Regions from separate parts of the Rahnella sp. GSA61A genome, predicted to be linked through region 3. Evidence: predicted binding sites of a transcription regulator. Region 3 holds the regulator's gene; each other region holds the start of a gene.

Region 1 (7,635 bases), on a different contig from region 3:
ATGTCTGCCTGCACGGCTGCCGGAGATTCCAGCAAGGCGCTTTCCAGCGACTGATTGGTTTTGAGCGCGGTTTTCAGGGATTCAATCGACACCACGCCAATGAATTTCTGTCCACGTTCAAGCACATAACCATATTCGCGGTCTTCATCTTCGAGCAGCTTGAGAGCGGCACGTGGACCAAAACCGGGGGTTTTACGAATAAGCGCGCCACGGCGGCGGGCAATGTCTTTGGCACTGAAGACCTGACTGATATCCACACCACGGAAGAACGTGCGCACATAGTCGTTGGCCGGATTATTAAGAATGTCTTCCGGCGTGCCGACCTGTACCACTTCGCCGCCCTGCATAATGGCGATGCGGTCGCCAATACGCATGGCTTCGTCCAGATCATGAGAAATGAACACAATGGTGCGCTGATGCTGAGCCTGCAGCTTCACCAGTTCATCCTGCATTTCGGTACGAATTAACGGGTCAAGTGCAGAGAAGGCTTCATCCATGAGCAGAATGTCAGGGTTGTTGGCCATAGCACGCGCTAAACCGACACGCTGGCGCATCCCGCCTGACAATTCATCCGGATAAGAGTTGGCATAGTTTTCCAGCCCGACCTGACGCAGCGCGTCAAGCGCTTTGGTATTGCGCTCTTCGACCGGCACACCAGCCAGCTCCATACCAAACGCGGTGTTATTCAACACGGTCAGGTGTGGCATCAGCGCAAAGGACTGAAATACCATACTGATTTTACTGCGGCGCACCTGGCGCAATTTTGCTTCTGAGATTTTGGCGATGTCTTCGCCGTCGATCAGGACTTCGCCACGGGTGGGCTCTATCAGACGATTGAGAAGGCGTACCATGGTGGATTTACCGGAACCGGATAACCCCATGATGACGAAAATCTCGCCTTCTTCAATGGCCAGACTGGCATTCTTAACGCCAAGTGAAAGACCGGTTTTCTCAAAAATCTCTTCTTTACCCTTGCCTGCATCAATCATCTTGAAAGCGCGATCCGGGTTTTCGCCAAATACCTTATAAAGATTCTTTACTTCGATTTTAATTGCCATGCAATGTGCATTCCTTGGATATAAATAGCCGTATCGGCTCGATGTCTAATTTTTGTGTTGGACCGTATAGGATTTTGCCTGTAACGAAATAGTGAACGCGTTATACCCTAACACATCGAAATTCTGAGACAAGTCTCAATGTTTCCGATGAATATTCATGATTGGGTTTCTGGTTACGTATTTATCTGTATTTGCGGTGTTTAATTTCGGTAAATTCAAACTGACAATTAATGACAATTTATCCCGCCAGAGCACTTTGGGTTTTTGCCTAATTTCACGACGGATGCTTTCGCTAAAAATATAAGTAATTTACTGATTTTATGGGTTTTATTGTCTTTTTTATTTGTGTGATTTTAGAACGGAGTTATTGAGGTATTTCCCTGAAGTTAATGCGTTTTATGAGGAGGGGATTTGCAAGGGTAAATAGAGATTTGAGCTTTGCGTGAAAGCCGTGAATTTACCGCTTGTCTGAAAGATGACTACGTAATGAAATAATCACCTGAACAGGCGGGGTATGCGGGAAATTCGCCGGTGATGACACCGGCAGGGAGGGGGAAGTTCTTCACGCAAAACGGCCGAAATTCGGCCTCAGGATACGGATTTTTCTTCGTCTGCTATTTTGCGATACAGACGTCTCGGATGACCGATATTTCCGTACTGCATCTCGACGCCGATAAAGCCAATTTCCACGCAATATTCCAGATAGCGGCGACCGGTCGTTTTGCTGATCCCAACCTCTTCAACCACCTGTTCCACCGACCAGCTGACGTCGGGTTTCGCCGTGAAAACCCGCTGAACCAGTTCGAGCGTATTCGGCTCGATGCCTTTGGCAGAAGGGGCTGGCGGCGTATCGGTGGCTGGCAGATTGAACAACTTATCCAGGGCCCGCTGATCGACCACTTTCACATTACGCAGCGTTTGCACCAGTTGCATAAAGCGCTCGAGTGAACTGCGCAGACGATGGAACGACACCGGCTTGATGATGTAATCGAACGCGCCGCTGCGCATGGCCTGGCTACAGGTTTGCATATCGCTGGCAGCGGTAATGAAAATCACCGAGCAATCGAAGCTTTTCAGCAACGGGCTGTCGATCAGATCGACACCCTGACCATCCGGCAAATAGTTATCGAGTAAGATCAGACGCGGCTGATGCAGGCGCAGCAGAGAACGCGTCTGCTCCAGTGTGGCCGCAATGCCGACGACGCGCAGGTTGAAATTTTGCTCGATAAAATCACGATGCAGACCAGCCAGATGTGGCTCATCTTCCACAATCACGACATCGAGTGCGCTGCTGTTATTCATGGTTCTGTCCTGTTAACGCTTCTGCCGGATACGGGATAAAGACTGAAAATATTGTACCTTGCGGCGTGTTGTCTGAGATTTCGATGCTGCCACCCGCCTGACGGACATAACCGGCCACCAGATACAGGCCGATACCGTGTTCTGCACCCGTGGCGTCCTGCCCGCTGGAGGGCTTGCTGGTGACGCCTTGTTCAAACAGGTGCGGCTTGAGTGCATCTTCCACGCCGCTGCCCTGATCGGCGACTTCAATCAGCAGTTCCCGGTTCCGGTCGGAAATATACAATTCGACCGGTGCCGGGGGCGTCAGTGCTTTCAGTGTGGCGTCCACGGCGTTATCCAGCAAATTACCAATCACTGACATCAGTTCGGTTTCACTGATGGCTGCCGGTATGCGGGTGAGCTGACAGGCAGGATCGAAACTCAGCTCGACACCTTTTTCGCGTGCACTGACGTATTTCCCCAGCAGCAGGCCACAAAGTGCTGGCGAGGTAAAACGTGCTGAGACGAAATCCAGCACGGCCTGCGCGCCTTCCGACTGTGCCTGAATATAGCGCATTGCATCGTCGTAACGCTGCATTTGCAGCAAGCCCGCCAGCGTCGCAGTCCAGTTCAGTTGTTCATGGCGCATGATGCGAAGGTTATCGGCGTAGCGCTTCACCTGACTCAGCTGGCTGCTCAGCGTATTAATGTCGTTTTTATCACGGAAACTGAATACCCAGCCACTTTCTGCACCGGGTTCAAGTTCGATGGGTACGCGGTTGACGATCACCTGTCTCTGATTGAGTACCGTAATCTGATCATGCTGACTGTTGTTTTCACTGACACCACGTTGCGTAAAGAACGTGGGCGGCGTCTGAAGCACCTCCGCCAGCGGTTTACCCAGTAGCTCGTTTTCGGGCTGGCGGATATCCAGTAACTCGCGTGCGGCCCGGTTAATTGAAATCAGTTGCCTTTCGGCGTTGATCGCAAATACGCCCTCATACATGGCTTCCAGCAACGCTTTTTGCTGGCGGACCAGCAGGGCAATATCTTTGGGTTCCAGCCAGAACATCTGTTTTTTAACGTTGCGGGTGAACATCCATGAAAAAATAAACAGCAGTAATAAAAGCAGTAAACCGTATAAACCGGCCTGCGCCAGACGGCGGCCATTAATATTATCGATGTAAGAGGTGAGATAACCGACCGAGACAATGCCGATCACCTGATTACTGGCATCCAGAATCGGGGCTTTGCTGCGCAATGAAACGCCGATGCCGCCCTGACGTACGGAAATAATGGTTTTACCGGCCAGCACACCGGCGTTATCACCGCCAATCATCGGCAGGTCTATGCGCTCCGGAGATTCGGAATGATAAAGATGCAGCTCGCGGGTATCGCCGATAACGATATAACTGGCGTCACTTTTATCGCGTAATGGCTGGATTAGTTTCGCGATGCCGGGGATATCGCGGGCCTGTACCTTCTGCGCCAGCCCCGGCATCAGAGCGATCTCGCTGGCCTGAACCCGTGCACGCTGGCCCAGATCATGATGTAACTGACGGTCAATAATATGAAATAAAATAGCCCCCAGCAGTGCCAGCAACACGCAGGAAAATACCACCAGAGATAAAAAGAGTTTTACCTGAAAAGGTAACCTGAATTTCATACGACCTGCTGCACGGCGAACCTGAGATATACATTCAATAAGCCTATCACGGCGAAATGTGAGTCGTAATCGCAGAGAAGCGGAGTTGTGAACAGAAGATTAAAATAATGATTATTTCACACAGTAATAACAGGGTTAATAGCGGGGTTTACTACTAATCTTATAATCCTTATAAATCAGGGTGCATTAACACCATAAACACCATAACAACCTTTATCCCTGCGGTTTTAATTTGAACAACCTCACACCTGGCTGACCGCCTGTTTTCATATGCTCAGACCATCAATAAGAAAAGTCTTCAGAAGAAAGAGGCAATGTCATGAGCACAACCGACGATTCCTACATCGCTGTCAAAGAAACGAAAACCTCCGGCCTCTCGGCCAGACAAAAATGGTGGCACATTCTTGATCACTACAAGATAGGCATTATCCCGCTGCCCTTTTTCCTGCTGGCGGGCGTGCTGATCCTGCTCGATTGCCTGAATGGCAAGTTGCCGAGTGACATCGTGGTGATGGTCGCCACGCTGGCCTTCTTCGGTTTTGCCTGTGGCGAGTTGGGTAAACGCTTACCTGTGGTGGGTAAACTGGGGGCCGCGGCGATTTGTGCCACTTTTATTCCTTCGGCGATGGTGCATTACGGCCTGCTGCCGGATGTTGTTGTTGATTCCACGGTCAAATTCTATAAATCCACCAATATTCTCTACCTTTATATCTGCTGCATTATTGTCGGCAGCATCATGAGCATGAACCGTCAGGTGCTGATCCAGGGCTTTATGCGTATTTTCGTACCGATGCTGTGCGGCGAAGTGGTCGGCATGATTGCCGGTATGGCGATGGGCACTGTTTTAGGTTTACCGCCAATGCAAACCTTCTTCTTCCTGATCCTGCCGATCATGGCTGGCGGTGTCGGAGAAGGTGCGATCCCGCTGTCGATGGGTTACGCGACCATCCTGCATATGGAGCAGGGCGTGGCGCTTGGGCGCATTCTGCCGATTGTTATGCTCGGTGGCCTGACGGCCATTGTGCTGGCGGGCGTGCTGAACCAGCTCGGTAAACGTTATCCGCATCTTACCGGCGAAGGCCAACTGATGCCGTCGAAAAAAGGCCAGATGGGCAGTGGCACCGATGAATTTGAGGGCAATCCGGGCGTCAACGCGCTGGCCTGTGGTGCGCTGCTGGCCATCCTGCTGTACATGGTCGGGATGCTCGGCCAGAAATGGATCGGCCTGCCAGCGCCGGTCGGCATGCTGTTTGCGGCGGTGCTGGTGAAACTGGCGAACGGCGTTTCGCCGACTATTCAGCACGGCTCGATGACGGTGTATAAATTCTTCCGCACTGCCGTGACCTATCCGGTGCTGTTCGCGGTGGGTGTCGCGATCACGCCCTGGCAGGAACTGATCAACGCTTTCACCCTGCAGAACCTGCTGGTGATTGTGACCACGGTGCTGGCGCTGGTCGGCACCGGTTTTTATGTGGGTAAGAAAATTGGCATGCACCCTATCGATGTGGCGATTGTTTCCTGCTGCCAGAGCGGGCAGGGCGGCACGGGCGACGTGGCGATTCTGACCTCCGGCAACCGCATGACGCTGATGCCTTTCGCGCAAATCGCTACCCGTATCGGGGGAGCTATCAACGTTTCTGTCGGCCTGTTTGTTCTGGCGAAGTTCTTCTCATAACACCTTCACCCACCCCTTCAGCCTAAGGGGTGGGTTTTCCTGAGAAAAAATCCCCAGTCCAATTTTGGACTCAATTCAACCTGCTTATTTATTGTCCGGCGGTTATTATTTGCGCACTCAGAGACGAGTCACCCGCCCCGTGAGCAGGTTCCCACGTAAGGAAGAGCACTATTTTTTGACGAAAGAATCCACGCATGTTCCGTATTAAATCGCTTGTTTCTGCCTTACTGCTTCTCGTTACCGGTTTGTTTAGCATCCACTCCTTTGCTTTTGATATGCCTAAAGAATTTGAGTCTATGGACACCTACAAATTTTTCCATAGCGAACTTTTTAATGGAAAAGGGTCCACCGTGACTGCGGTCAATACGGGCAACTCAGACAATATTAAAAGCGCCCTGCTGGCGGAATATCCGCGCTGGAAGGGGACGCATTACCGCTGGGGGGGCACCACCCACAAAGGCGTGGACTGCTCGTCGCTGATGCAGCATCTGTTTAATGATTCCCTGCAAACACGCCTGCCAAGAACCACCTTTCAGCAAATCAGGAACGGCAGAAAAGTGAGTAAAAATAATCTGAAACCGGGAGATTTAGTGTTTTTCAAAACGTCGCCGGGCGATCGTCATGTCGGCGTGTATGTCGGGGATCATCAGTTCATTCATGCCTCGAAAATTGAAGGCGTCACTATTTCATCACTGGATAATCAGTATTGGGTTGATCATTACGAAACCGCACGTCGTTTAGAACTGATGAGCTAAAAAAAAGGCGGATCCTTTCAGGAGATCCGCCCGTTTGTTTTGGATGGTTATTTATCTGACGAAGCCTGCCAAAGATTCAGCTGACCATCCGCCACATGCTTATCAATCGCTGTCAGTTCTTCAGCGGTGAAGCGCAGATTATCCAGCGCTTTCACGTTTTCATCCAGTTGCTCAGGGCGGCTGGCACCAATCAGCACCGACGTCACGCGATCGTCTTTCAGCAGCCAGCTCAGCGCCATCTGCGCCATGGTCTGTCCGCGCTGCTGCGCCATCTCATTGAGCAACCGCAGGCTGTTCAGGTTATCTTCTGTCAGCATCTTGGCGTTCAGCCCGCGCACCTTATTCCCTTCCACCTGCATGCGCGAGCCGTCAGGGATGCCGTTGAGATACTTGCCGGTCAGCAACCCCTGCGCCAGCGGCGTAAAGGCGATGCAACCTGCGCCATTTTGGTCCAGCGTATCCAGCAAACCACTCTTATCCACCCAGCGGTTCAGCAGATTGTATGACGGCTGATGGATCAGCAGCGGTACTTTCAGCTCACGCAGTAACTCCGCCATGATCTGGGTACGTTCCGGCGAGTAAGAGGAGATCCCGACATACAATGCCTTACCGCTTTGCACCGCATAAGCCAGCGCCGCTGCGGTTTCTTCCATCGGCGTTTCTTCATCCACCCGGTGCGAATAGAAGATATCGACGTAATCCAGCCCCATGCGTTGCAGGCTCTGATCGAGGCTGGCCAGCAGATATTTGCGCGAGCCGCCGGAACCGTACGGTCCTGGCCACATGTCGTAACCGGCTTTGGTGGAGATGATCAGTTCATCGCGATATGGCGCGAAATCCTGCTTCAGCAAACGGCCAAAATTTTCTTCCGCAGAGCCCGGAGGCGGGCCGTAGTTATTCGCCAGATCAAAATGGGTGATGCCTAAATCGAAGGCTTTTTGCAGCAATGCACGCTGGGATTCCAGCGGACTGACATGGCCGAAGCTGTGCCACAGGCCAAGAGAAAGGGCAGGGAGTTGTAAACCGCTCTGACCGCAACGGCGGAATTGCATGGTTTCGTAACGGGAGGATGAGGCTTGATAGGGCGTCATGATGTTTCCTTTTTCTGATCGCGTAGGGTTTTGAAACACTGTTTCTATACTAACGCTGAGAAAAATAACGGCAACATCCGTTTTCCTCCTTCCCCTCTCACGAGGGGAA
Region 2 (7,635 bases), on a different contig from region 3:
AAGTGGCCAGCGTTGGCGTTCCTTCGCGATAGTTTTTTCGATAACTGGAGCAGCTGAAAGTGCAAGAAAAACCGGTCTCCCACGTCGGACTGATTTTCATCCTGGGATTGATATCGATGCTGATGCCTCTGGCCATCGATATGTATCTGCCAAGTATGCCCGTGATCGCACAGGAATATGGCGTTCCGGCGGGCAGCGTGCAAATGACGCTCAGCGCTTACGTGCTGGGTTTTGCAATAGGGCAGCTGTTTTACGGACCGATGGCGGACAGCCTCGGGCGTAAGCCGGTTATCTTCTGGGGCGTGATGATCTTTGCCGTCGCGGCCGGTGCCTGTGCGCTGGCGCAGTCGGTCGAGCAACTGGTCTGGATGCGTTTCCTGCACGGTCTGGCAGCCGCTGCCGCAAGTGTGGTCATCAATGCGCTGATGCGCGATATGTTCACCAAAGATGAATTCTCGCGAATGATGTCTTTCGTGGTGCTGGTGATGACGGTTGCGCCGCTGCTGGCACCGATGCTCGGTGGTTTGCTGATGGCCATATTCAGCTGGCACGCGATTTTCTGGGCAATGGCCATCGCCGCGCTGATTGCCGCGACGCTGGTGGGCGTCTATATCAAAGAGACACTGCCCAAGGAACGACGGCAGAAATTTCATCTGCGTACCAGCGTCGGTAACTTTGCGTCCCTGTTCCGTCACAAACGTGTGCTCAGTTATATGCTGGCGAGTGGTTTCTCATTTGCCGGGATGTTCTCTTTCCTCAGCGCCGGTCCGTTTGTTTACATCGAACTTAATGGCGTTTCGCCGCAGAACTTCGGCTTTTACTTTGCGCTGAACATCGTCGCACTGGTCATTCTGACACTCATCAACAGCCGTAACGTGCGCCGTACGGGCGCGGTGAAAATGTTCCGCTTCGGGTTGTTTGTGCAACTGACGATGGGGATGTGGCTGGTGATTGTGTGTACCTTCGGATTGCCATTCTGGGCGATGGTGATCGGTGTGGCGGGGTATGTCGGTGTGATTGCGATGGTGACGTCTAACGCCATGGCCGTCATTATGGATGACTTCCCGCACATGGCCGGTACAGCCGCTTCACTGGCTGGCACGATTCGTTTCGGAACCGGTGCGGCGATTGGTTCTGTGCTGTCACTGTTTACGGCGAAAAGCGCCTGGCCGATGGTCGGTTCAATGGCGTTCTGTGTCCTGGCCGCCACCTTGCTGTATCTCTACGCCAGCCGTCCGGCGAAAGCAGTATCTGCATAACTTCCTCCCCCTTCGCAGGGGGAGGAGCAAAGTCCGGTTGGCCTGCTGATTTTACAGATGTCGAAGCAGGAATTCGGTCTGCTCCCTCCCCTGCGAAGGGGAGGGTTGGGGTGGGGTATTAAGGTCAAAATCAGAAAGCTAACGTTTTCTTTAACAAGGGGTTAGCCTTTAAAACCCCCTCCCAACCTCCCCCTTCGCAGGGGGAGGAGCTAAACCAGCACCGTTTTGGATCATTAAACCACTTCTGCTTTCACTCCCTGAACCCTGCGCGCGGCTTTGGCACGGGCGTATTCATCCGCCATGGCTTTGGCCTTCGCCCCCGGTACCAGCGCCATATCGCACTCTTTTGGCAGCAACGTGGTGACTGCCGCGGCAATCAGTAATGAGGCCACCAGGGCATAAATCGCGGTGCTCTGGCCGTAGAGACTGACCAGCACGCCGACCAGATACGGACCGCAGAAACCGCCCAGATTCCCCAGACCGTTGATCACACCCCGTGCGCTGCCTGCCACTTCCGGCGTGGTGACTTTACCCGGAATGGTCCAGAAGGCGCTGGTGGCGGCTTGCAGGAAGAAACCGGCACCGACCAGGAAACCGTAGGCCGCCATGATGTTATGGCCAAATGCGACAGAGGCCGCCAGACAAGCTGCGAAACCACACAGCGGCAGGGCAATGAACATACGACGCTTACCGGTTTTATCCGACAGCACCGACATCGCCAGGATCCCCAGCATGGTGCCGACGTAAGGGATAATCGCCAGCATACCCACTGAACTCATGTCACCGCCGGTCAGGTTTTTCAGGATGGTCGGCAGCCACAAGGTATAGCCGTAAATCCCGGTCTGATAGAAGAAGTTAATGATGATCAGTTTGACGATAGACTTGTTACGGAACACCTCTTTCAGCGGCGCATTGTTTACCGGCGCCAGGGCTTTCAGGGCTTCGCGTTCGCGGTTCAGTTCCGTCACCAGATAGTCGCGTTCACGCTCTGACAGCCATTTCGCTTCTTCCGGACGGTCGCTGATGGTGAACCACCAGAAAAGCATCACCACGAAAGATAATGCCCCTTCGATGATGAACAACCAGCGCCAGTCGAGCGTATCAAGAATCAAACCGGACAACGGCGCGGTGATCATCCCGCCGAGCGGCGCGAACATCAGCACGTAAGCATTGGCGCGGCCACGTTCTTTATCAGGGAACCAGTTGCTGACCATCGTCAGCACCACCGGCAGCATCCCGCCTTCTGCCACACCCAGCGCAAAGCGCAGGAACAACAGCTGATACTGATTGGTGATAAAGCCGGTCAGGATGGAGATCACCGCCCAGGCAATCAATGAGCAGGCAATGAATTTCCGTCCGCTGCCGTGTACCGCCAGGCTGCCGCCCGGCACCTGCAGGAATAAATAGCCGATAAAGAAGATACCGGCGGCCAGACCGGCCATTGAAGCGGTAATCCCTAATTCCGCGTCCATCCCGCCGGGCATGGCGAAACTAATATTGACCCTGTCCATGAAGGAAATAATGCAAGCGATAAGGATTGGCGTTATTACTCGAAGCCAGCGAGCCTTAGGAATCTTATTATCCATATTCTTTCCTCTGTATGCCTGTAACCGGTGATGGCTTAATAAAAGCATTTTGAGGAAAGTATTTCGTGACAGGAGTCACGTTGAATTATGTTAAGAAAAGGTGTTACCACTTACGTGATCCTGCACCGGAGTTGGCGTGCAGGACGAAGGGGGAGAAATGGACGGGAAAGGAGGATTAAATGGTGCCGCCGAGGGAAATACGGTAATGCAAATCCACCCTTTCGATCGTCGGCAGGTTCCTGATTTTTTTGAGCAATATCTCTGCCACCACTTTCCCCATCTCAAAGCGCGGGGTGATCACGCTGGCTAATAATGGTGTAGTGGCGAGGCCGATATCCAGCCCGTGGAAACCGGAAATTGCCATATCCTGCGGGACGCGGATCCCCTGTTTGATACATTCTTGTAACACGCCGACGGCAATATCGTCATTGGTACACAAAATAGCGTTGGTCTGCGGATATAACTGACGCGCCATGGCCAGCATGCCCGCACCAATAGATACCGACGACACTTTATTAGGCGTGATATGCACCGGCGTCAGCCCGCGTTCATCCATTGCGCGGCTGTAACCCTGATAACGCTTCTGGTCGCGGGCATCTGACATCGAACCGAAATACACCACATGTTCTTTGCCGCTGGCGAGCAACGTATTCGCCATATCGTAACCGGCCTGCTGGTTATCAAAACCGACGGCAATCCGCCCGTGCGGATCGTCGAGATCCATCACCTGCGCAACAGGAATTTCTGCGGCATTCAGATACTTATCGGCTTTCAGGGTATGCACGGAATCCGTGAGGATCAGTCCGGCAAGCTGATAACCGAGCAGATTAATGATGTGTTCTTCCTCGCGCTCTTTGCTGTAATCGTAATTGACGACCAGCGTCTGAAAGCCCTGCGCGGAAGTGACCGACTCAATGCCCGCCAGTAAGTCGGAGAAAATCTGGTTGTTAAATGACGGCACTAAAATGCCGATACGCGGCGCTTTGGCCGGTCCGCGGGCTTCTTCCAGCGGATATCCCACTTCTTCCATCACCTTCGTGATGCGTTCGCGGGTTTCAGGAGACACCTTTTCCGGCGTGCGCAGAAAACGGCTCACCGTCATCTTCGTGACATCCGCCAGTTGGGCGATGTCCTGTAGTGTCACGCGCTGGTTTCTCATGCGGAGTTTTCCTGATTGGGCCTGCAAATATACCTTGTTATTGAAACAGAAAGCGCCGGAGATTGTTATCAAAATGATGATGATCACACCCGGAGTAACAGGGTTTTTTAACATTCCGTCAGGTGATCTGCATCACAGTTTAGCGCGGGGTAAACCGGTGTAGTGAAGCTAACTTTTTAAATCAGCGTTCAATAAGGCCAACGTCATGACAAATCTCTTCTCACTGGACAATAAAAAGATTCTGATTACCGGCTCGACGCGCGGTCTGGGTTTCCTGCTGGCGAAAGGGCTGGCGCAGCATGGCGCGGAAATTATCGTTAACGGTACACAACAGGAATCCACGCAAAAAGCGGCCGAAGCCCTGCGTGCTGAAGGCTTTATCGCCCATGCCGTCTCATTTGATGTCACCAGCAGTCAGGCGGTGAATCAGGCGATTGATCATATTGAAAGCACCATCGGGCCGATTGATGTGCTGGTGAATAACGCCGGTATTCAGCGCCGCCATAAATTCACCGAGTTTCCGGAAAAAGACTGGGACGACGTGATTGCCGTAAACCAGAAATCTGTGTTCCTGGTATCGCAGGCGGTGGCGCGTTACATGATCCAACGCGAGCGCGGCAAAATCATTAATATCGGTTCGATGCAAAGCGAGCTGGGTCGCGACACCATCACGCCATACGCCGCTTCAAAGGGCGCGGTAAAAATGCTGACCCGTGGCATGTGCGTTGAACTGGCACGCTACAATATTCAGGTGAACGGCATCGCGCCGGGCTATTTCAAAACTGACATGACCCAGGCGCTGGTCGATAACAAAGAGTTCTCCGAATGGCTGTGTAAACGCACGCCGGCTGCACGCTGGGGCAATCCTGAAGAGCTGGTGGGCGGCGCGGTTTATCTGTCCTCTAGGGCCTCAGATTTCGTGAATGGTCATTTACTCTTTATTGATGGCGGCATGCTGGCTGCAGTATAGGAGGCCCAATGAACAAAATCGCATTAATCACTGGCGGGGGCAGCGGTATCGGCCTGAGCGCCGCGAAAGCGCTGGAAGCGATCGGATTTAAAGTGATTCTGGCCGGGCGTAATAAGGCAAAACTCGACCAGGCGGTCGCGTTGTTTACACCGGGGCAGGCGGTGGCACGTCAGCTGGATGTGACCAGCCCGCAATCGGTGGCCGCGCTGTTTCAGGATATTCAGGAAACCTTCGGACGTCTGGATTTGCTGTTCAATAACGCCGGTAATAACGTGAAGGATGTGCCGATCGAACAACTGCCGGTGGAAGACTGGCTGTCGGTGATCAATACCAATCTCACCGGCGCTTTTTTGTGTACGCAGGCGGCGGTAAAACTGATGAAACAACAAACGCCGCAAGGCGGACGTATCATCAACAACGGTTCGATTTCGGCGCAGTCGCCGCGCCCGAATTCTGCGCCGTACACCGCCAGCAAGCACGCGATTACCGGACTGACCAAATCCACCGCGCTCGATGGTCGCGCGTTCAACATTGCCTGCGGGCAAATCGATGTCGGCAATGCGGCGACGGATATGGGCAATAAAGCGCTGGCAGGCAGAATGCAGGCGGACGGACATATCGCTGAGGAACCGGTGATCCCGGTGGAGCGCGTCGGTGAGGCGGTGGCGTTTATGGCCGGTTTACCGCTCGACACTAACGTGCTGACCATGACCGTAATGGCGAGCGCCATGCCGCTGGTCGGGCGCGGTTAGTTTTCAGATCCGCATATAAAAAACGGCCCAAACAGGGCCGTTTTGCATTTCAGTGTACGGATTACGCTGCTTTGGTTTTGCGTTTCCGGCCAAGCCAGAAAATCAGCACCAGCAGAACAATCACGCCAGCCACCATTGCAGGAGCCATAAACGGTTGCAGTTTCGCCAGTAATGTCACCGGACCGCCTGCGCGTAACACCGCGACATCATGTGCGCTGACCTGAATGGCCGCATTGCCGTAGTTTTTCAGCACGTAGTTGGAGATGTCAGCAATCTGCTGATCATCTAACTGACCGACATACGAGCCCACGCCAAATTTCGGCATCAGTACGTGATGGTCGCCGACCTGTCGATCCACGCCGTAAAGAATGGCGGAAATCAGGTTAGACGCATTACCCATGCCGGTGGCGGTATTGTTGAACAGCGACGGATATGCCTGATTTTCGCTGCCAGAACCGTCCGGCTGGTGGCAACTGGCGCAATAACCGCTGAACAGTGCCGCACCGTTGTCGATGGTTTTGTTCGCATTAAACGGGTGCGCGCCGCGTAAACCTTCTTCCACGTTCACCGGTTTACCGAAGGTGTCCGCCGCCTGCGTATCACGCGGGTCACGCACCGGCGTGCTGTTTTTCAGGTAGAAAGCAATCGCGTTCAGGTCACTGTCAGACATGTATTGCAGACTGTTTTGAACCGCTTCCGCCATACCGCCCGCTGCCTGGTTTTTCCCGGCGGTGCGGCCCGTTTTCAGGTATTCCACCAGCTGAGGTTGCGACCAGTTACCAATACCACTGACCGGATCCGAGCTGATATTCGGGGCATACCACGGGCCGACCATGCCGCCTGCCAGCGGTTTATCGGTCACAGAACCCATCATCAGGTTACGTGGCGTATGACAGGTATCACAGTGACCGGCACCGTTGACCAGATACGCACCGCGGTTCCATTGTTCACTTTTCGACGGATCCGGCTTAAACGGCGTGCTGTCGAGATACATCATGTTCCAGCCCGCCATCGCAATACGCATGTTGAACGGGAACGGCAGGGCAGTTTCAACATTCGGTTGTTCGACCGGCTTCACACCCTCTTTGAAATAGACATACAGCGCATGCATGTCGGCATCGCTCATATGACTGTAAGAGGTATAAGGCATGGCCGGATACAGATTGGCACCGTCAGGGCGAACACCTTCCCGCACCGCGCGGGTGAACTGTGCTTCGGTGTAATTACCGATACCGAACTGTTTCGACGGTGTGATGTTGGTGGTGTAAATCGTGCCCATTGGTGAATGGATTTCATAGCCACCGGCAAACGCTTTACCGCCTTCCGGGGCAGTATGGCAGGCCTGACAGTCGGCGGCTGTCGCCACTTCTTGCCCCTGACGGATCAGTTCAGCCTGATTGTCCGCAGCGAAGGCGAATCCGCTTAGCGATGCGCTCAGCAGGCAGGCGGTGAGAAGTTTCTTCATGCGGCACCTGCCAGTTTTTTCGCCATATCATCGGCGGCTTTCAGGCCGAGTGCGGCCATAGTCAGCGTACTGTTCACCACGCTGGAGGACGGGATCGCGCCGCCGCCCGGCAACCACAGGTTAGCGTGGTCGTGTGCGCGGCATTCGCCGTTGACTACAGAATCTTTCGGATCACTGCCCATGATGGTGCCGCCCATGATGTGGTTGTTGGCGTTCAGGCTGGTGGTGATATTGAATTCTTCTGCCATGAACAGGGAACCGATGTGCTCAAGCTGCTTGTGAGCCGCTTCCGCGCCTTTGCGCACGTAATCCCCGACATCGTAGTGAATATCCGGGCATGGCAAACCGTGTGGATCTTTACGGGTGGTGCTGAGTGTCAGGCGGTTATTTGGATCCGGCAGCGGTTCCAGGCTGATGGACAAATCCACGCCAAAGATGGAACGG
Region 3 (7,635 bases):
ATTTTTGAGCACGCCAATCGACATTTCTAAAAGATAAAACCCTTCTGCTTTTGAATTTAGAATCCTGCGGGCGAATCAGAAATCTTGCTGAACGGAGCGGCTTCGAGACCAGTGGCTCGAAGACCGAGAGAAGGAACCGCAACGCGGCAAGATTTCCAGCCTGTCGCTGTGGTTGCTGGAACATAGCCTACGAGCGAAGCGCGCAGTTTAAGACGTGGAGATTCCAAAGAGGGCTCGTCTTAGCCCTCTTTGGTCGGTTTCGGCTCGGTGAGTTAAGCGAACACGGCAATTGAAAAACCGAAACTTTCTCAATCCGTTTAAAAGAACGCCAGTACACGGCATCCGTACTTGAGAAACCGAAATTTTCTCAATTTCAAAAAGCAGTCTGACTGCAAGCCAGTAAAAAGGGGATTTGAAAGGGGTCTCCCCCTTCACGCCCGCCGCGTCAGCCAGATCCCATGATGCGGCCTCTGCTTCCACGCCAGTGACGAGATGGTATGCATCACGCTGAGATGTGAAATTACGCGCCGCAGATGGCGTTCCATTTCGGTCAGTGGCATATCCGGGTGAAGTTCCGGCGCATTAAACAGGTTGTTCTCGCTGCCCGGCCCGTCGTAGAGCAGTCGTTGTTGACAGCTTTGCAGCGCGATTTCGCAGGTCTGTAAATACTCCGTCGCCAGTTTTTCCGGCAGCATGTAATGCTCGCGGGCGAGGATCGTCATCGCGTTGATATGCTCAACCACAAACTGACTGTGCGTCACCCACAAACGCATATCCGCCAGATAATGTGAGTTAAAACCCGGCTCCTGCATCGCCTGATTTAGCGAAGTGAACAGCTTATTGTGCGCCTGATTGACCTGCATACGGGTGTACGCCAGTTTGGCGGTGTCGGGGCTTTCCTCGAGCAGCAGGCGGATAGCGTCCTGATAGATTTCCAGCGCCTGGTGTGCATTCTGGCGCAGCAAACCGCTTTGCCATTGCGGCCACAACCAGATAGTGCCACCAAAGGCCAGCGCGCAGCCGATCAGGGTATCGACCAGTCGTGGTACCAGAAAATGCACGCCGTTCATCGCCAGCAATTGCAGGGTATACACTGCAGTCACCGTCATGCCGACCATCGCCAGTCCGTAGTTTTTGCGCAGAACGGTATAGGACAACAGGGTGATCAGCAGCATGCACAGCAGCGTGGTGCCTTCCGGCAGTTCCAGTTTGAGCAAGCCTGAGGCAATCAGCAATCCGGCCAGCGTACCGAGTGCACGGTGCTGGATCCTCACCCGCGTGGCGTTATAACCGTTCTGGCTGACCAACATGATAGTCAGCAAGATCCAGTAGGGTTTGGGCAAATTGAAGAACAGACCCAGACTGCTGCCAATCGCCAGAATAATGCCCAAACGTGCGGCATTACGCAGTGCCACGGATTTGAAGGAAAGATAGCTTTTCAGCGCGGGCCAGAAGGGCAAACGCGGCTGGGTGTTCATCAGGTCACGTTTGTACAACGGCCGCTGTGTGCGTAACAGACGGGCAATGCGGCTGAAATGGTAATAACAAAACTGACCTACCGGATTGTCCGGGTTGCGCGCGGCGATTTTCTCCAGCGCGGTCAGCTCATTGGCCATCGTAAAGCGCCCGGATAAACGGTGATAAAGAATATCGTCGGCAATCACCCGAAGACGGGTGGAAATCACCTGTGCATTTCGGCGGATAACCGCTTCGGCATGGCTTTCCTCCACCAGTTTCTGCACTTCTTCCGGCTGATGCAGGCTCACTGTAATGTGCTCCTGCAAATCGAGCGCCACCTGAAAACGCTGAAATAGCCGCTTATGGTGATGATGATGTCCGTGCTGGGGCAACATGTGTAATTGCTGATAAAGCAGGGCAATCAGGTCGATAACCTGCTGCTGGCGGGCTAGCAGTGGGGGTAACGCGGTTTCGGGATCGGTGTGTTGCGTCAGCAGGCTGTACTTGGCTTCGAAATAATCCGCGAGTTGCAGATAGAGCTGGCTGAGCGTTTCGCGCATCGGCTGTTCTTCCGAAATACGAAACCACGCCCAGTTAAACAATCCGTACCAGGCTGTGCCAGCGGCGAACAACACCGGGGCCTGCCACATCGGGCGCACGCCCACCATACTCAGCGTGAAGATAGTCGCCACCAGCGCACCGGGCAACAGGCGCGCATGCAGCGGGCTGATTTCACCGGTGACGCCGAGCAGTAACGCCAGCGACAGCATGATCAGCGGCAGCGGTATATGCCAGCTTTCGAGCATCAGTTGCAGCAGAAGGCTGCTCACGGCAAAGAGTGAACCGCCGACGAGCAGGCGTTTGAAAAAGCGTTTATGCGGGGTATCCAGACCGGCGATGTTACAACAGGCCGGGCAGAGGGAAAACAGCAGGCCCATTTGCAAATTGCCAAACAGCCAGCAAATGCCAACAGGTAAGCACAACACCAGCGTCTGGCGCAGCGCGTAGTTCACTTCAGGATGGTAAAACAGTCTTCGCCATAGCGTCATGGGTAAAGCTTAGCCCATAAAAAAGGCGCGACAGTGTTTTGCCGCGCCAATTTTTGAGGGATTAACGTGTGCCGTAAACGACAATCGTTTTACCGTGTGCGGAGATCAGGCTTTGATCTTCCAGCATTTTGAGAATGCGTCCGACTGTTTCACGTGAACAACCGACGATTTGGCCAATTTCCTGGCGGGTAATCTTGATTTGCATCCCGTCCGGATGGGTCATTGCATCAGGCTGTTTAGCCAGATTGAGCAAGGTTTGAGCGATACGACCGGTAACGTCAAGGAAGGCAAGGTTGCCGACTTTCTCTGACGTCACTTGCAGACGGTTGGCCATCTGCGCGGAGAGACGCATCAGAATATCCGGGTTAACCTGAATCAGCTGGCGGAATTTTTTATACGAAATTTCAGCCACTTCACAGGCAGTTTTAGCACGTACCCAGGCACTGCGTTCCTGACCTTCTTCGAAGAGTCCCAGCTCACCGATGAAGTCACCTTGGTTAAGGTAGGACAGTATCATTTCCTTGCCTTCTTCATCTTTAATCAGGACAGCAACTGACCCTTTCACGATGTAGTAAAGCGTTTCGGCTTTTTCACCCTGGTGAATCAGCGTACTTTTAGAAGGATACTTATGTATATGACAGTGAGACAGGAACCATTCAAGAGTCGGGTCTGTTTGTGGCTTGCCGAGAACCATTTGCTATTATCCTCTGTTGTTATCGCTGCCCAAAATCACAGGGCTCAGAGTTCCCTGTACGGCACTTCAAATCCAAAGCGCCCTTTCAGCATATAACTCTCCAGAAATGCTGCAAGCGGATGTCGGAGTGCAACAGCCTGTTTATTGCTGTCATCACCGTGGGTTCTGTACTTAAACCGCAAAAACCGTCACCGCAATTTACTGGAAAGTATGTTTCGGCTTTGTTTGTAGCACAGGTTTGAGATGCTGTCTTCTGTTGTCTCGCTTCAGCATGATGGCGATCGGGTTACGTTGCCAGATTTTAGGTGAAAGGGTACTCTGAGAGCAGATTTCGACAAGTTTATTCACCGGGAGAATAGTTCATGCATGCACGTGTCAAATGGGTTGAAGGACTGACATTTTTAGGTGAGTCTGCATCGGGTCATCAGATTTCAATGGATGGAAACGCGGGTGATAAAGCCCCAAGCCCGATGGAAATGTTACTGATGTCCGCAGGGGGGTGTAGTGCAATCGACGTGGTGTCAATTTTGCAAAAAGGTCGTAATGACGTGCGTGATTGTGAAGTGAAGCTGACCTCACAACGCCGCGAAGAAGCGCCGCGTCTGTTCACTCACATCAATCTGCATTTTATCGTCACCGGTAAGGATCTGACCGATAAGATTGTTGAACGCGCAGTCAGCCTGTCTGCCGAAAAATACTGTTCTGTGTCTCTGATGCTGGGGAAAGCGGCCACAATCACCCACAGCTTTGAAGTGATTGCAGCCGAATAAAGTTTACTCGATCTTCTTGCCTTCCATCAGGCGCTGCACCAGCGGCGCCATGATCAGCTCCATCGCCAGCCCCATTTTGCCGCCCGGCACCACCAGTGTTTTGATGTGCGAGATAAACGACCCTTGCAGCATGGCCAGCAGATACGGGAAATCGATGTCATCCAGTCCCTGAAAATGAATCACCACAAAGCTTTCATCCAGTGACGGAATGGCTTTGGCGGCAAACGGGTTCGAGGTGTCGATGGTGGGTACCCGCTGGAAATTGATGTGTGTGCGGGAAAACTGCGGCGTAATGTAATTGATATAGTCATCCATCGAACGCACGACGGAATCCATCACCGCTTCACGGGAATGCCCGCGCTCGCCGGTATCGCGCACCAGTTTCTGGATCCATTCGAGGTTGACGATAGGCACTACGCCGACCAGCAGGTCGACCTGCGCGGCAACGTCAATTTTGTCCGCCACCACGCCACCGTGTAACCCTTCGTAAAACAAAATATCCGTCGGTTCCGGCAACGCCTGCCACGGCGTAAAGGTACCCGGCACCTGATTGTAGGGAACGGCTTCGTCATAAGTATGCAGATACTTACGTGAACGACCAGTGCCTGTTTTACCGTATTCGATAAAGCTTTTTTCCAGCAAACCAAAGTCATTGGCTTCCGGCCCGAAGTAGCTGATATGACGTCCCAGATCGCGCGCCTTGCGTATTGCCGCATCCATTTCAGGACGGGTGAAATGATGAAAACTGTCGCCTTCCAGTTCCGCCGCACGCAAACCAAGCTGCTGAAATATTTTACGAAATGCCACGCTGGTGGTCGTGGTGCCTGCACCGCTCGAACCGGTCACGGCAATAACAGGATGTTTGGCTGACATAATGCGCTGTTCTCCATAAAGGTGATGCAGGCAGGCGAGACGCGGTCTTTTCTGTGGTCGAAGTTCTGGCGTCAAGGCTGCGCATAATTAAGCCTATTGTTACCATATTTATTCGCGAAGCCAAAGAGGGCATCACTATTCTAAACCCGCCAGCAACGGTTGGATCAGCGGGTCCTTCTGGTGGAACAGAGAAACAATGTCATGCAGCGCCTTGCCTGTGTACTCCTTTTTCCACGCCAGACTGAGCGGGGAAGGGGCGCGCGGATAGCGGATTTGTCGGGCGATCAGCTCGCCGCTGTCGAGATATGGCTGGCACAGATGGCGCGGCAGAAAACCGATACCCATTCCCTTCAGGTGACAGGCCAGTTTAGTCGCCACATCTGCCACGATGATCTGCCGTTGCCCGGTCAGCAACCAGGCTACCCGCTTGTTCAGATGGCGCGAGGTGTCTTCCACATTGATGGCAATGTACTGACGCAACACCGCTTCTTCCAGCATGCCAGTGATGTGCTGCAGCGGATGAAAGGGCGCATGAACAAAAATCCAGTCCACTTCACCCAGCGGCAGCAGATTCACGGCGTTAGAAAGAGATTCGGTGCCGGTGACGCCAATCGCCAGCTGAAAATCTTCGTACAGCAGCGTATCCCATACCCCCATGTAAATCTGTCGTGTGAAAGTGAACTGCGTGAACGGGTAGCGCTGCGTCAGACAGCTTAATAACGCCGCCAGAGTTTCAGGGCAGTACATCAGATTGTTCACCACCACATTCAGCTGGCGCTCAATGCCGTCGTTAATCTGCTGCAGTTCTGCCGGTACACCCTCCAGCCAGGTTAGCCACTGGCGACATCGTTCAAGCAGATGCTGTCCGGCGGGCGTCAGCGACACCGTACGGGTCGTGCGGTTGAGCAATAACGTCCCGGCACTGTCTTCCAGCATCTTAATTCGATAGCTGATGGTCGCGGGCGTTTTATGCAGCATCTCTGCCGCGCGGGAAAAGCTGCCTGTTTGTGCGACGTGCATAAAGGTTTTAATCGACTCCTCATCCAGCATAGGTCACCCGAAGTAATGTTAATGCATTGAATGAAAAAGATTTTATAGATTTAACCGGATGAGAATTGTGGACTTCATCAATTTTATGGAATCTTTTTCCATATTTCGATTGAGCAAGTTGGAAAAAGTTTCTACAGTAATTGCATTGAGGATAAATCCGCCAATCTGGCGGGCTTATCTCACCGGTTTTATTTTAAATGCAGGGATGAATGCCATGGAACTTCCGGTTTACCCGCTGACCCAGGCGGCCTTCGCGGCTTACGGCGATGTGATTGAGACGACAGGTCGCGATTTTTTTCATATCAACGACGGCAAGGTTGAGCGGTACCACGATCTGACCAACGTGGAAATCCTCGGGCAGGATCGCCCGCTGGTCAGCATCAACCGCGCCCAGCCAGCACCGTTGCCCATTGTGGTGACGCAACTCGAAAAACACCCGCTCGGTTCACAGGCGTTTGTGCCGATGCAGGGCGAGCGCTTTATCGTGATTGTTGCGGCAGGGGGCGAGACGCCGGACATCTCCACGCTGAAAGCCTTTATCACCAACGGCCTGCAGGGCGTGAATTATCACCGGAATGTCTGGCACCATCCGCTGTTTGCGTTTGAGACGGTGACGAATTTTCTCACCGTCGATCGTGGCGGCGCAGACAACTGTGATATCAGTCAGTTACCTCAGGGCTATCAGCTTATTTTACCCGTTGCGGCGGGATTAAAGTCGTGACGCTATAAAGCATCTTGCATAAGATACAAGCATCTGAAAACAAGCGAAACGCGGGCGCTCAGCGCCTGATGCTGGAGAAATGTGAGATGGCCGAAGTAAAAAAACGGGGGCGTCCTAGCCAGCCTGGTTCTGGTTCGCAAAAGGGCGCTCAGGCCTTAGAACGCGGCATTGCGGTGTTGAATTATCTGGCGCAGTCCGGCGGCAGTTCTTCTGTCAGCAACATTGCAGAGAATTTGTCGCTGCCCCTTTCCACCACCTTTCGACTGCTGAAAGTGCTGGAAGAGGCCGATTTTGTTTATCAGGATGCGCAACTGAGCTGGTGGCACATTGGCTTACAGGCGTTTACGGTCGGATCGTCTTATATCCATAACCGGGATGTATTGTCAGTCGCCGCGCCTTATATGCAGCGCCTGATGTTGTTGTCGGGCGAAACGGCCAATCTGGCGATCCGCAACGGTTTCGAAGCGGTACTGATCGGCCAGCGGGAATGCCAGTCGATGGTGCGGATGTGCGCGCCGCTTGGCAGCCGTCTGCCACTGCATGCCTCCGGTGCCGGGAAAGCGTTGCTGTATTCGCTGGATGACGAGGCGCTGATGAGCCTGATGATGCAGGCGGGGTTGAAGAACTTTACGACGCACACGCTGGATAATCTGAATGCGTTGAAAAAGGATCTGCAACACGCGCGTCAGCAGGGTTTTGCACAGGACAGCGAAGAGCATGTGACAGGGCTGAACTGTCTGGCCTCGGCGATTTTTGACAGCAATAACAATGCGGTGGCGGCGATTTCGATCTCCGGCCCCAGCTCCCGCTTAACGACGGAGCGTTTTACCGATTTAGGCGAACTGGTGCGGGATACCGCGCGTGACATCAGTCTGGCCCTGGGCCAGCGCCACTAACCGGTTCGTCCTGCGATCCCCGCTCTGTCGTGAGCGGGATTTTTTTCAGTCAAATTAAAGTTGGAAACTTTTTCCGTTATTTTATGCAAAGCGGAATTACCTGAGGATTTAGCTATGGCTCGTA
Region 4 (7,635 bases), on a different contig from region 3:
CAGCAGCGCGCAGATTGCTCTGGCCTGGGTAACGCGCACCGGTAACGTGATCGCTATTCCTAAAGCGGTACAACCGCAGCACGTGAAAGATAATGCGGCGGCGCTGACGCTCAGCCTGACGGCCGATGAAATAGCACGAATTGACACAGTATTCCCGGCACCGAATCATAAAACGCCGCTGGATATGGTTTGAAGTCAATCATTCACATCGGTCATCAGACGATAAAAAGGGGCCATCTGGCCCCTATGTCATCTTTGCTGCAAACCTAAACCGGTTATTTACGGACAGAGAAGGTCACTGCCAGACGCGCTGGCGCGGCATGCGTAGAGGTGTGTGTATGGGAAACTTGCGCCGTTTCAACGCACACCATGGTTTTATATCCGTCATCCGGCATATCAGCCATGCTCACCGACAGTGCAGAACCCGGATTCCAGGCCACCACATCGGCGTTATTTTCATGTGCGACAACCAGCGTACGTTTCAGAACCGGATCAACGATTTCGCTGGTGGCTTGCGGCTGGGTGTAGATGCGGTCAGTCTGGCCCGTGAAGGTCAGATCACCGTCTTCCTGCTTGGTTTTTGCGCCATCGACTTTATCAATAAAGCTGTTGCCCAGGCCTTTAATAGTGACATCGGCGATGTCGCCAATGTTGAAATAGGTGTGCAGGGCGCTGTTGGCTTCGAAATCACCGGTTGATTCCAGCTCGATGTGGCAGGTTGCCCCGAGCGTGAAGCGTGCCGTCAGCGTGAATGCATGCGGCCATAATTCCAGTGTTTCAGGGGAGCTTTTCAGCGTTAAGGTCAGTACCACATCTTCGTCAGTTTCTTTGTGGTCAGTCAGTTCCCACGCAACGTTACGTGCAAAACCGTGTGAGGGTTTGCCCGCCGGACCAAACCACGGCCAGCAGATAGGGATACCGCCACGAATCGCAACGCCTTCTTTGAACGCGCTGGCACTGCTCATCCATAGCACCGGCTCTTCGCCTTCAGGCTGCCATGCCAACAGATGTGCACCTTGCAGGGCAATGGCAGCACGGACTTTCGGATGAGTCACCACGAGTACCGGCAGTTCGTCGACAAGACGCTGGCTAACGGAGGTAGAGATTTGGTTTACGATCGGAAGAGAAAAGAGTTGTTCTGTCATTATCTAAAATCCTGTCAGGGTTAAACAATTACGATTTTGAACCAAGACTACACATGAACCAAACCCGTCTGTTTGATCGCACTCATGTGCTGATAAAAAAGTGCATCCGACAGAAAGCAAAAGGGCGACTTGCGTCGCCCTTCAATCAGTTCATTCACATAACCAATTATTTGGAAACGTGAGCGATCAGATCCAATACTTTGTTTGAATAGCCAGTTTCGTTGTCGTACCAGGAAACCAGTTTCACAAAGTTGTCGTTCAGCGCGATACCTGCTTTCGCATCGAATACGGAAGTCAGTTTTTCGCCGTTGAAGTCGGTAGATACTACGTCGTCTTCGGTGTAGCCCAGAACGCCTTTCAGATCGCCTGCTTCAGAAGCTGCTTTGATTACTGCGCAGATTTCTTTGTAAGACGCTGGTTTTTCCAGACGTGCAGTCAGGTCAACAACAGAAACGTTAGGAGTAGGAACGCGGAACGCCATACCCGTCAGTTTACCGTTCAGAGCTGGGATAACTTTACCTACTGCTTTAGCAGCACCGGTAGAAGAAGGGATGATGTTCTGGGATGCGCCGCGGCCGCCGCGCCAGTCTTTGTGAGACGGGCCATCAACGGTTTTCTGAGTTGCGGTAGTTGCATGAACAGTGGTCATCAGTGCTTCAACGATACCGAAGTTGTCGTTGATAACTTTAGCCAGTGGTGCCAGGCAGTTAGTGGTGCAAGATGCGTTAGAAACGATTTCCTGACCTGCGTATTCTTTATGGTTAACACCCATAACGAACATTGGGGTGTTGTCTTTAGAAGGACCAGTCAGAACAACTTTCTTAGCGCCTGCAGTGATGTGCTTACGAGCAGTCGCATCATCCAGGAACAGACCAGTAGCTTCAGCTACAACGTCAACGTTAACTTCATTCCATTTCAGGTTAGCTGGGTCACGCTCAGCGGTAACACGGATGGTTTTGCCGTTAACAACCAGGTGACCGTCTTTAACTTCAACAGTACCGTTGAAACGACCATGAGTTGAGTCGTACTTCAGCATGTATGCCATGTAGTCCGCGTCCAACAGATCGTTGATTGCTACGATCTCAATGTCAGAACGTTCTTGAGCAGCACGGAAAACAATGCGACCGATACGGCCAAAACCGTTGATACCTACTTTGATAGTCATATATTCCACCAGCTATTTTTTTAGTGAATAAAAGGTTGGTTGTAAAATTACAAAAACCTTGCTGAGCGTCAAGCGGAATCGTGTCAATTATTGCTGTAAGTCAAAGCGACGACCTACTCTTGCTCGCTTATTGCACGTTCCGTTTTTAAATCGGCTCACAACCACATGGGGGCGAAAAACAGAATATAAAGAGCCGGAAGATCAGGAGTGTGATCGCCATCACAAGTTGCAAGCTGGCTAACGCTGATGCCATACAGTTTAGGACAAAACGGGCAGACTCGTTGTTAATTTTTTGTTATTATAAACTGTTATTTAAGTTGATTTTTATATTCGTCAGAGAACGAGAATCATGAGCATTGAAGCCAAATCTTCCCCTACACTTGACCAACTCACTGAAATTCAACGTTATGTCACGCAGGAGCACGGAACAGAACCTCCGTTCTCCGGAAAGTTGCTGCACAACCGCCGCGAAGGGATTTATCATTGCGTGGTCTGTGAGTCAGCGCTGTTCTACTCCGATACCAAATACGATTCCGGCTGTGGCTGGCCAAGTTTTTATCAGCCAGTTAACCCTGATGCGATCAAATATCTCACTGATAATTCGCATAAAATGGCGCGTGTCGAAATCCGCTGCTCCCGCTGTGAAGCTCATCTGGGGCATGTTTTCCCGGACGGCCCGAAACCGACAGGTGAACGTTACTGCATAAACTCTGCCTCAATGAGCTTTACTGATGGCAAAAGTGGCAATAAAACCCGCGGTTAGTTCGCAAGAAAATGGTGATGTAATTTTACCGACAAAATCGATTCAGCTATTATTCAAAACCGTTTGAATAATACAGATGAACACAAGGTGCTCAGATGGAAATTAATCAACTTATTGATGTAATGACGCCGGAAATTTACGCACGTCTCGCGCAGGCAGTTGAACTCGGAAAGTGGCCGGACGGTGTCGCGCTGACGCCGGAACAGAAAGAACACAGCCTGCAGGCCGTGATGCTGTATCAGTCGCGTCACAATGTTGATGCCCAGCACATGAGCATTGGCACGGACGGGCAGATTGTCACCAAAAGCAAGCAGGAACTGAAACAGCAATTTGCGCAGGATACGCTGATTAAACTGAAGCCGGAGTAAGTGGGCGGGTTGCGAAAGTGCTGTTTGCTGATAAAGGCGCTGAAGCGCCTTTATCAAGTCAGACGGGAAGACAAATTCAGCCTGTTACTGCCTCAGAGGTACTGATTTTTGCCCCTGCTTTACGCATCGCTTCAACCGCTTCAGCACTGTCTTCGGGTTGCAGATTGACGCCACGGCAACCGTCGGTCAGCAGTGTCACCTGATAACCTTGCTCCAGCGCATCCAGCACCGTGAATTTCACACAGTAATCCGTCGCCAGCCCCATCACATACACATGTGTAATCTGCGCCGCTTTCAGCCAGTCATTGAGCATCGTAGCAGCACGATGTCCGTTATCGAAAAACGCACTGTAACTGTCGATGTCAGGATTGGTGCCTTTCTGCACCACAAAATCCACCTGCGGCAGATTCAGCCCCGGGTGAAATTCAGCGCCCGGTTCACGCTGAACGCAGTGAACCGGCCACCAGACTTGAGGCAGACCGTTCAGTTCGCCCGACGTCCAGGGCTCCGCGTGGGAATTCACCGCAAAGCTGCGATGTCCCGCCGGATGCCAGTCCTGCGATGCCACCACGGCGATGTCATGGCTTTTACACCATGTCATCATCTTATTGGCAACCGCAATCGTGGCGTCGCCGTCAGTCACGGCCAGCGCGCCGCTGCGACAAAAATCATTTTGCAGATCGACCAGCAACAAAGCAGATTTCATATCGCCCTCTGATTTATTCGGTGAGTTCGCCGCGCAGGTTTTGCTGCATCAGTTCGCGGATTTCCTCGGGAGTGTGTGACTGGCTGAGCAGATAATGCAACTTGGTCAGTGCCGCTTCCACGGTCATATCAAAGCCGCTGATCACACCGGAATGGGCGAGGGCGTTGCCGGTGGCATAGCCGCCCATGTTGACGCGCCCTGAAATACATTGCGTCAGATTAACCACCACAATGCCGCGCTCAGATGCGTCTTTCAGCACTTTCAGCAGGTCGCCTTTTTGCGGGGCGTTACCGACACCATAGGAGCGCAGGATCAGCGCTTTTACCGGTTGCATCAGGAAGTTTTGTACCACTTCGGCGGAAATGCCCGGGTAGATCGTTACCACGCCGATCGGTTGTGGCGTGATGTGATGCACTTTCAGCTTCGCCGCAGGCACTTCAGGCAGTGACGGCGTGGAAAGTCGGCGGATGTGGATCCCGGCTTCCAGCAGAGGCGAAAGGTTCGGTGAGGCAAAGGCATCGAAACCATCTGCGTGCGCTTTGGTGCTGCGGTTGCCGCGATACAGACGGTTGTTGAAGAACAGGGTGACTTCGTTGACCGGATGATTCGCGGCGATATACAGCGAGTTCAGCAGGTTGATCTGACCATCAGAACGCAACGCTTCAAGCGGAATCTGTGACCCTGTCACAATCACCGGTTTGCTCAGATTTTCCAGCATGAACGACAGTGCAGAAGCGGTGAATGCCATGGTGTCGGTGCCGTGCAGGATAACAAAACCGTCGTAGTCGTCGTAATGCGCCTGAATATCATCGGCGATGTGCTGCCAGTCTTCCGGCGTCATGTCGGAGGAATCCATCAGAGGCGCGTATTCCTGAATGGTAAATTCAGGCATCTCAGGGCGATGGAATTCAGGCATCAGCGCCAGCTGACGTTGTAAATGGCCGGACACCGGAATGTAACCCTGTTCAGAACGCTGCATACCGATTGTGCCGCCGGTATAGGCAACGTAAATAGATTTTTTAGTCATCGAAGATGTTCTTTTTTAGAAAGGTGAAAGCAACTGCGCTAAGTATAAAGGCTTCGTGGCTGACGTCCCACCCTAAAAAAGCCCGGAGTTCTCAGCAAGAAGCTCCGGGCTGTGCATTAAGGCGATTCTTTATCCCACATTATCCCAAAACGGAACGTTACTTCACATCACCACAGGTCAGGCAGAGTGCGTAACGGTTCTGCGGATCGTTCATGTTGCTGAACAGGTCAGCCTGTGATTTCAGCGCCATGGCCATTTTGCTCACCGGCGCAGGCAGATACGCCTGGATTGCCGCCGGTAACATAGCGTGAACCGATGCGCTGACCTGCGAGAATACCAGGTCGCTCAGGCTTGGCTCACTGACATACCAGTTCAGTTGCCATTTTGGCAGTTTGGCCAGTTCAGCGGCTTTCTTCACGGCGTCATCGAAATCACCCAGCTCATCAACCAGGCCATTGGCTTTGGCATCTGAACCGATCCACACGTGGCCCTGGGCGATCTGGTCGATCTGCTCAGGCGTTTTGTGGCGGGAATCGGCAACCAGGCCGAGGAAGGTTTTGTAACCGTTCTCGATATTGAGTTGCATCATCTGCGAGAACTCGGGCGGCAGCGCTTTGGTGGAAGCGATATCCGCCAGCGGTGACGTTGCCACGCCGTCAGTATGAACACCCGCGTAATCGAGTGTGTTCTGGTACGTGTTGATTACACCAAAGATACCGATGGAGCCGGTGAGGGTGCTCGGGCTGGCGATGATGTAGTTGGCTGGTGTGGAAATCCAGTAACCGCCGGATGCCGCCATACCGCCCATTGAAACCACAACCGGTTTACCTGCGGCTTTCGCAGCCGCGAGTTCGGAACGGATGACTTCAGAAGCGCTGACGCTGCCGCCCGGGCTGTTAACGCGCAAGACAATCGCTTTCACTTTCGGATCCAGACGGGCATCACGAATTTGCTGTGCCGTGGTGTCGCCACCGACTGCGCCCGGTTGTTCTTCACCGTCGTTAATTGCACCGGTGGCAAAGATCACCGCGATTTGCGGATCGTTGTTGTCCGGTTTTGGCTTCGGCGAATAATCGTAAATGCTGGTGTAATTAAAGTCTTTGGTGTCTTTGTTCCAGCCAAAGGCTTTCACCATCTCGTTGTCGGCTTCGGTGCGTGACGCCAGTGCATCAACCAGCTTGGCTTTCAGCGCATATTGCGCCATATCACCGCCGGTTGCCTGCATACCCGCCAGCACGCCCGCCGCGCCCGGGAACAGTTGTTCGGGCGTGATCTGACGGTTGGCTGACACGGTATTAAGATAGTTGGTCCACAATCCGCCAATCCAGCGGCTGTCTGCCTCACGGGCGTCAGGAGACATATCATCACGGATCAATGGCTCAACGGCGGATTTATAGGTTCCGACGCGGAAGATATTGGTGGTGACTTTCAGCTTATCCAGCAGTGATTTGTAATACAGATTGTTAGTGGCGAAACCGTGAAGATCGACCGCGCCCTGTGGCGACAGATAGATTTTGTTGGCATAACTGGCCAGATAATATTGTGACTGGTTATAGCTGTCGCCGATGGCGTAAACCGGTTTACCTGCATCGCGGAATTCACGCAGCGCTTTACCGATGTACTGCAGTGAAGACTGGTCGGTGCCGGTGAAATCGGTCAGCTGTAACACAATCCCGGTAACGTTTTTGTCGTCTTTAGCGGAGCGGATGGTCTCGACGAGATCAAACAGTGAGTTCTCCTGCAAGCGGCTGCTCGACGTGCCCAGCAATTCGCGGCCCCACTGACGGACTTTATTATTGACGGAAGGCTTGTCGACCACTGAGCCGCTGAGATCAACCAGCAGTGCACCTTGGGTCGTTTCGACAGGCTTGTCCTGCACGGCATACCAGATGCCAACACCAGCCAGAATAATGAGAATAAGGAATACGTTGAGAATGAATTCTCTGACGAAATTAAGAAGACGCCAGGTCCACTTAAAAAAACCGGCGATAATTCGCCACAATGTGCGCATGGTCTCTCCAACAAGACAGATAAGTCCCGCTATCCTAATGACCCGCCAGAAAAATGTCAGCTTTAAATCATGTCAGAGTTTGGCAGTGATGCATTATCTGAAAGCCAGTTGACCGTTGGAAAAAGGCGTTACGATTATGTTAACGTAATTTAAATAGCAATTATTCTCAGGAGAACATCATGGACGCTTTGGACTTATTACTTAACCGCCGTTCTGCTTCCCGCCTGGCTGCACCGGCACCGGCCGGTGAAGCGCTGCAAAACATCATCCATGCGGGTATGCGCGCCCCGGATCACGGTGCCCTGCAACCCTGGCGTTTTGTCATTGCTGAAAACGACGGCCTGACCCGTTTCAGTGAGGTGCTGCGCGCGGCCGCCATAAAAGACGGCGCGGATGAAAAAGCCATTGAGAAAGCCACGCAGGCGCCATTGCGCGCACCGCAAATTATTA

What was found. The regulator CRP, encoded in region 3, controls carbon source genes, mostly activating them, when cyclic AMP is high. The targets are predictions, from matches to a motif close to ATGTGANNNNNNTCACAT.
Region 1: a site for CRP is predicted at 4,236-4,253, ahead of LC431_RS21605 (2-hydroxycarboxylate transporter family protein). Genes of this name have one in related genera too.
Region 2: a site for CRP is predicted at 4,076-4,093, ahead of idnO (gluconate 5-dehydrogenase). Genes of this name have one in related genera too.
Region 4: a site for CRP is predicted at 2,518-2,535, ahead of msrB (peptide-methionine (R)-S-oxide reductase MsrB). Genes of this name have one in related genera too.

Annotation. Positions count from the first base shown of each region.
Region 1 is NZ_JAHXYO010000022.1:3,650-11,284, forward strand. Features, by position in the region: gene proV (glycine betaine/L-proline ABC transporter ATP-binding protein ProV) at 1-1,058, opposite strand, end outside; gene LC431_RS21595 (response regulator) at 1,647-2,360, opposite strand; gene LC431_RS21600 (sensor histidine kinase) at 2,353-4,005, opposite strand; gene LC431_RS21605 (2-hydroxycarboxylate transporter family protein) at 4,325-5,680, shown strand; gene LC431_RS21610 (C40 family peptidase) at 5,977-6,435, shown strand; gene mgrA (L-glyceraldehyde 3-phosphate reductase) at 6,483-7,526, opposite strand.
Region 2 is NZ_JAHXYO010000013.1:154,997-162,631, forward strand. Features, by position in the region: gene rsuA (16S rRNA pseudouridine(516) synthase RsuA) at 1-32, shown strand, start outside; gene LC431_RS17110 (Bcr/CflA family multidrug efflux MFS transporter) at 60-1,259, shown strand; gene LC431_RS17115 (MFS transporter) at 1,493-2,845, opposite strand; gene LC431_RS17120 (LacI family DNA-binding transcriptional regulator) at 3,021-4,004, opposite strand; gene idnO (gluconate 5-dehydrogenase) at 4,210-4,974, shown strand; gene LC431_RS17130 (SDR family oxidoreductase) at 4,983-5,726, shown strand; gene LC431_RS17135 (cytochrome c) at 5,788-7,191, opposite strand; gene LC431_RS17140 (GMC family oxidoreductase) at 7,188-7,635, opposite strand, start outside.
Region 3 is NZ_JAHXYO010000008.1:16,409-24,043, reverse strand. Features, by position in the region: gene LC431_RS12170 (YccS/YhfK family putative transporter) at 432-2,507, opposite strand; gene crp (cAMP-activated global transcriptional regulator CRP) at 2,569-3,201, opposite strand; gene LC431_RS12160 (OsmC family protein) at 3,564-3,971, shown strand; gene LC431_RS12155 (phosphoribulokinase) at 3,975-4,844, opposite strand; gene allS (HTH-type transcriptional activator AllS) at 4,980-5,894, opposite strand; gene LC431_RS12145 (ureidoglycolate lyase) at 6,109-6,615, shown strand; gene allR (HTH-type transcriptional repressor AllR) at 6,702-7,511, shown strand; partial or broken gene LC431_RS12135 (thiamine pyrophosphate-binding protein) at 7,626-7,635, shown strand, end outside.
Region 4 is NZ_JAHXYO010000021.1:21,862-29,496, forward strand. Features, by position in the region: gene LC431_RS21270 (aldo/keto reductase) at 1-193, shown strand, start outside; gene LC431_RS21275 (D-hexose-6-phosphate mutarotase) at 276-1,145, opposite strand; gene gapA (glyceraldehyde-3-phosphate dehydrogenase) at 1,312-2,310, opposite strand; gene msrB (peptide-methionine (R)-S-oxide reductase MsrB) at 2,660-3,073, shown strand; gene LC431_RS21290 (YeaC family protein) at 3,169-3,441, shown strand; gene pncA (bifunctional nicotinamidase/pyrazinamidase) at 3,518-4,147, opposite strand; gene ansA (asparaginase) at 4,161-5,174, opposite strand; gene sppA (signal peptide peptidase SppA) at 5,332-7,185, opposite strand; gene LC431_RS21310 (NAD(P)H nitroreductase) at 7,365-7,635, shown strand, end outside.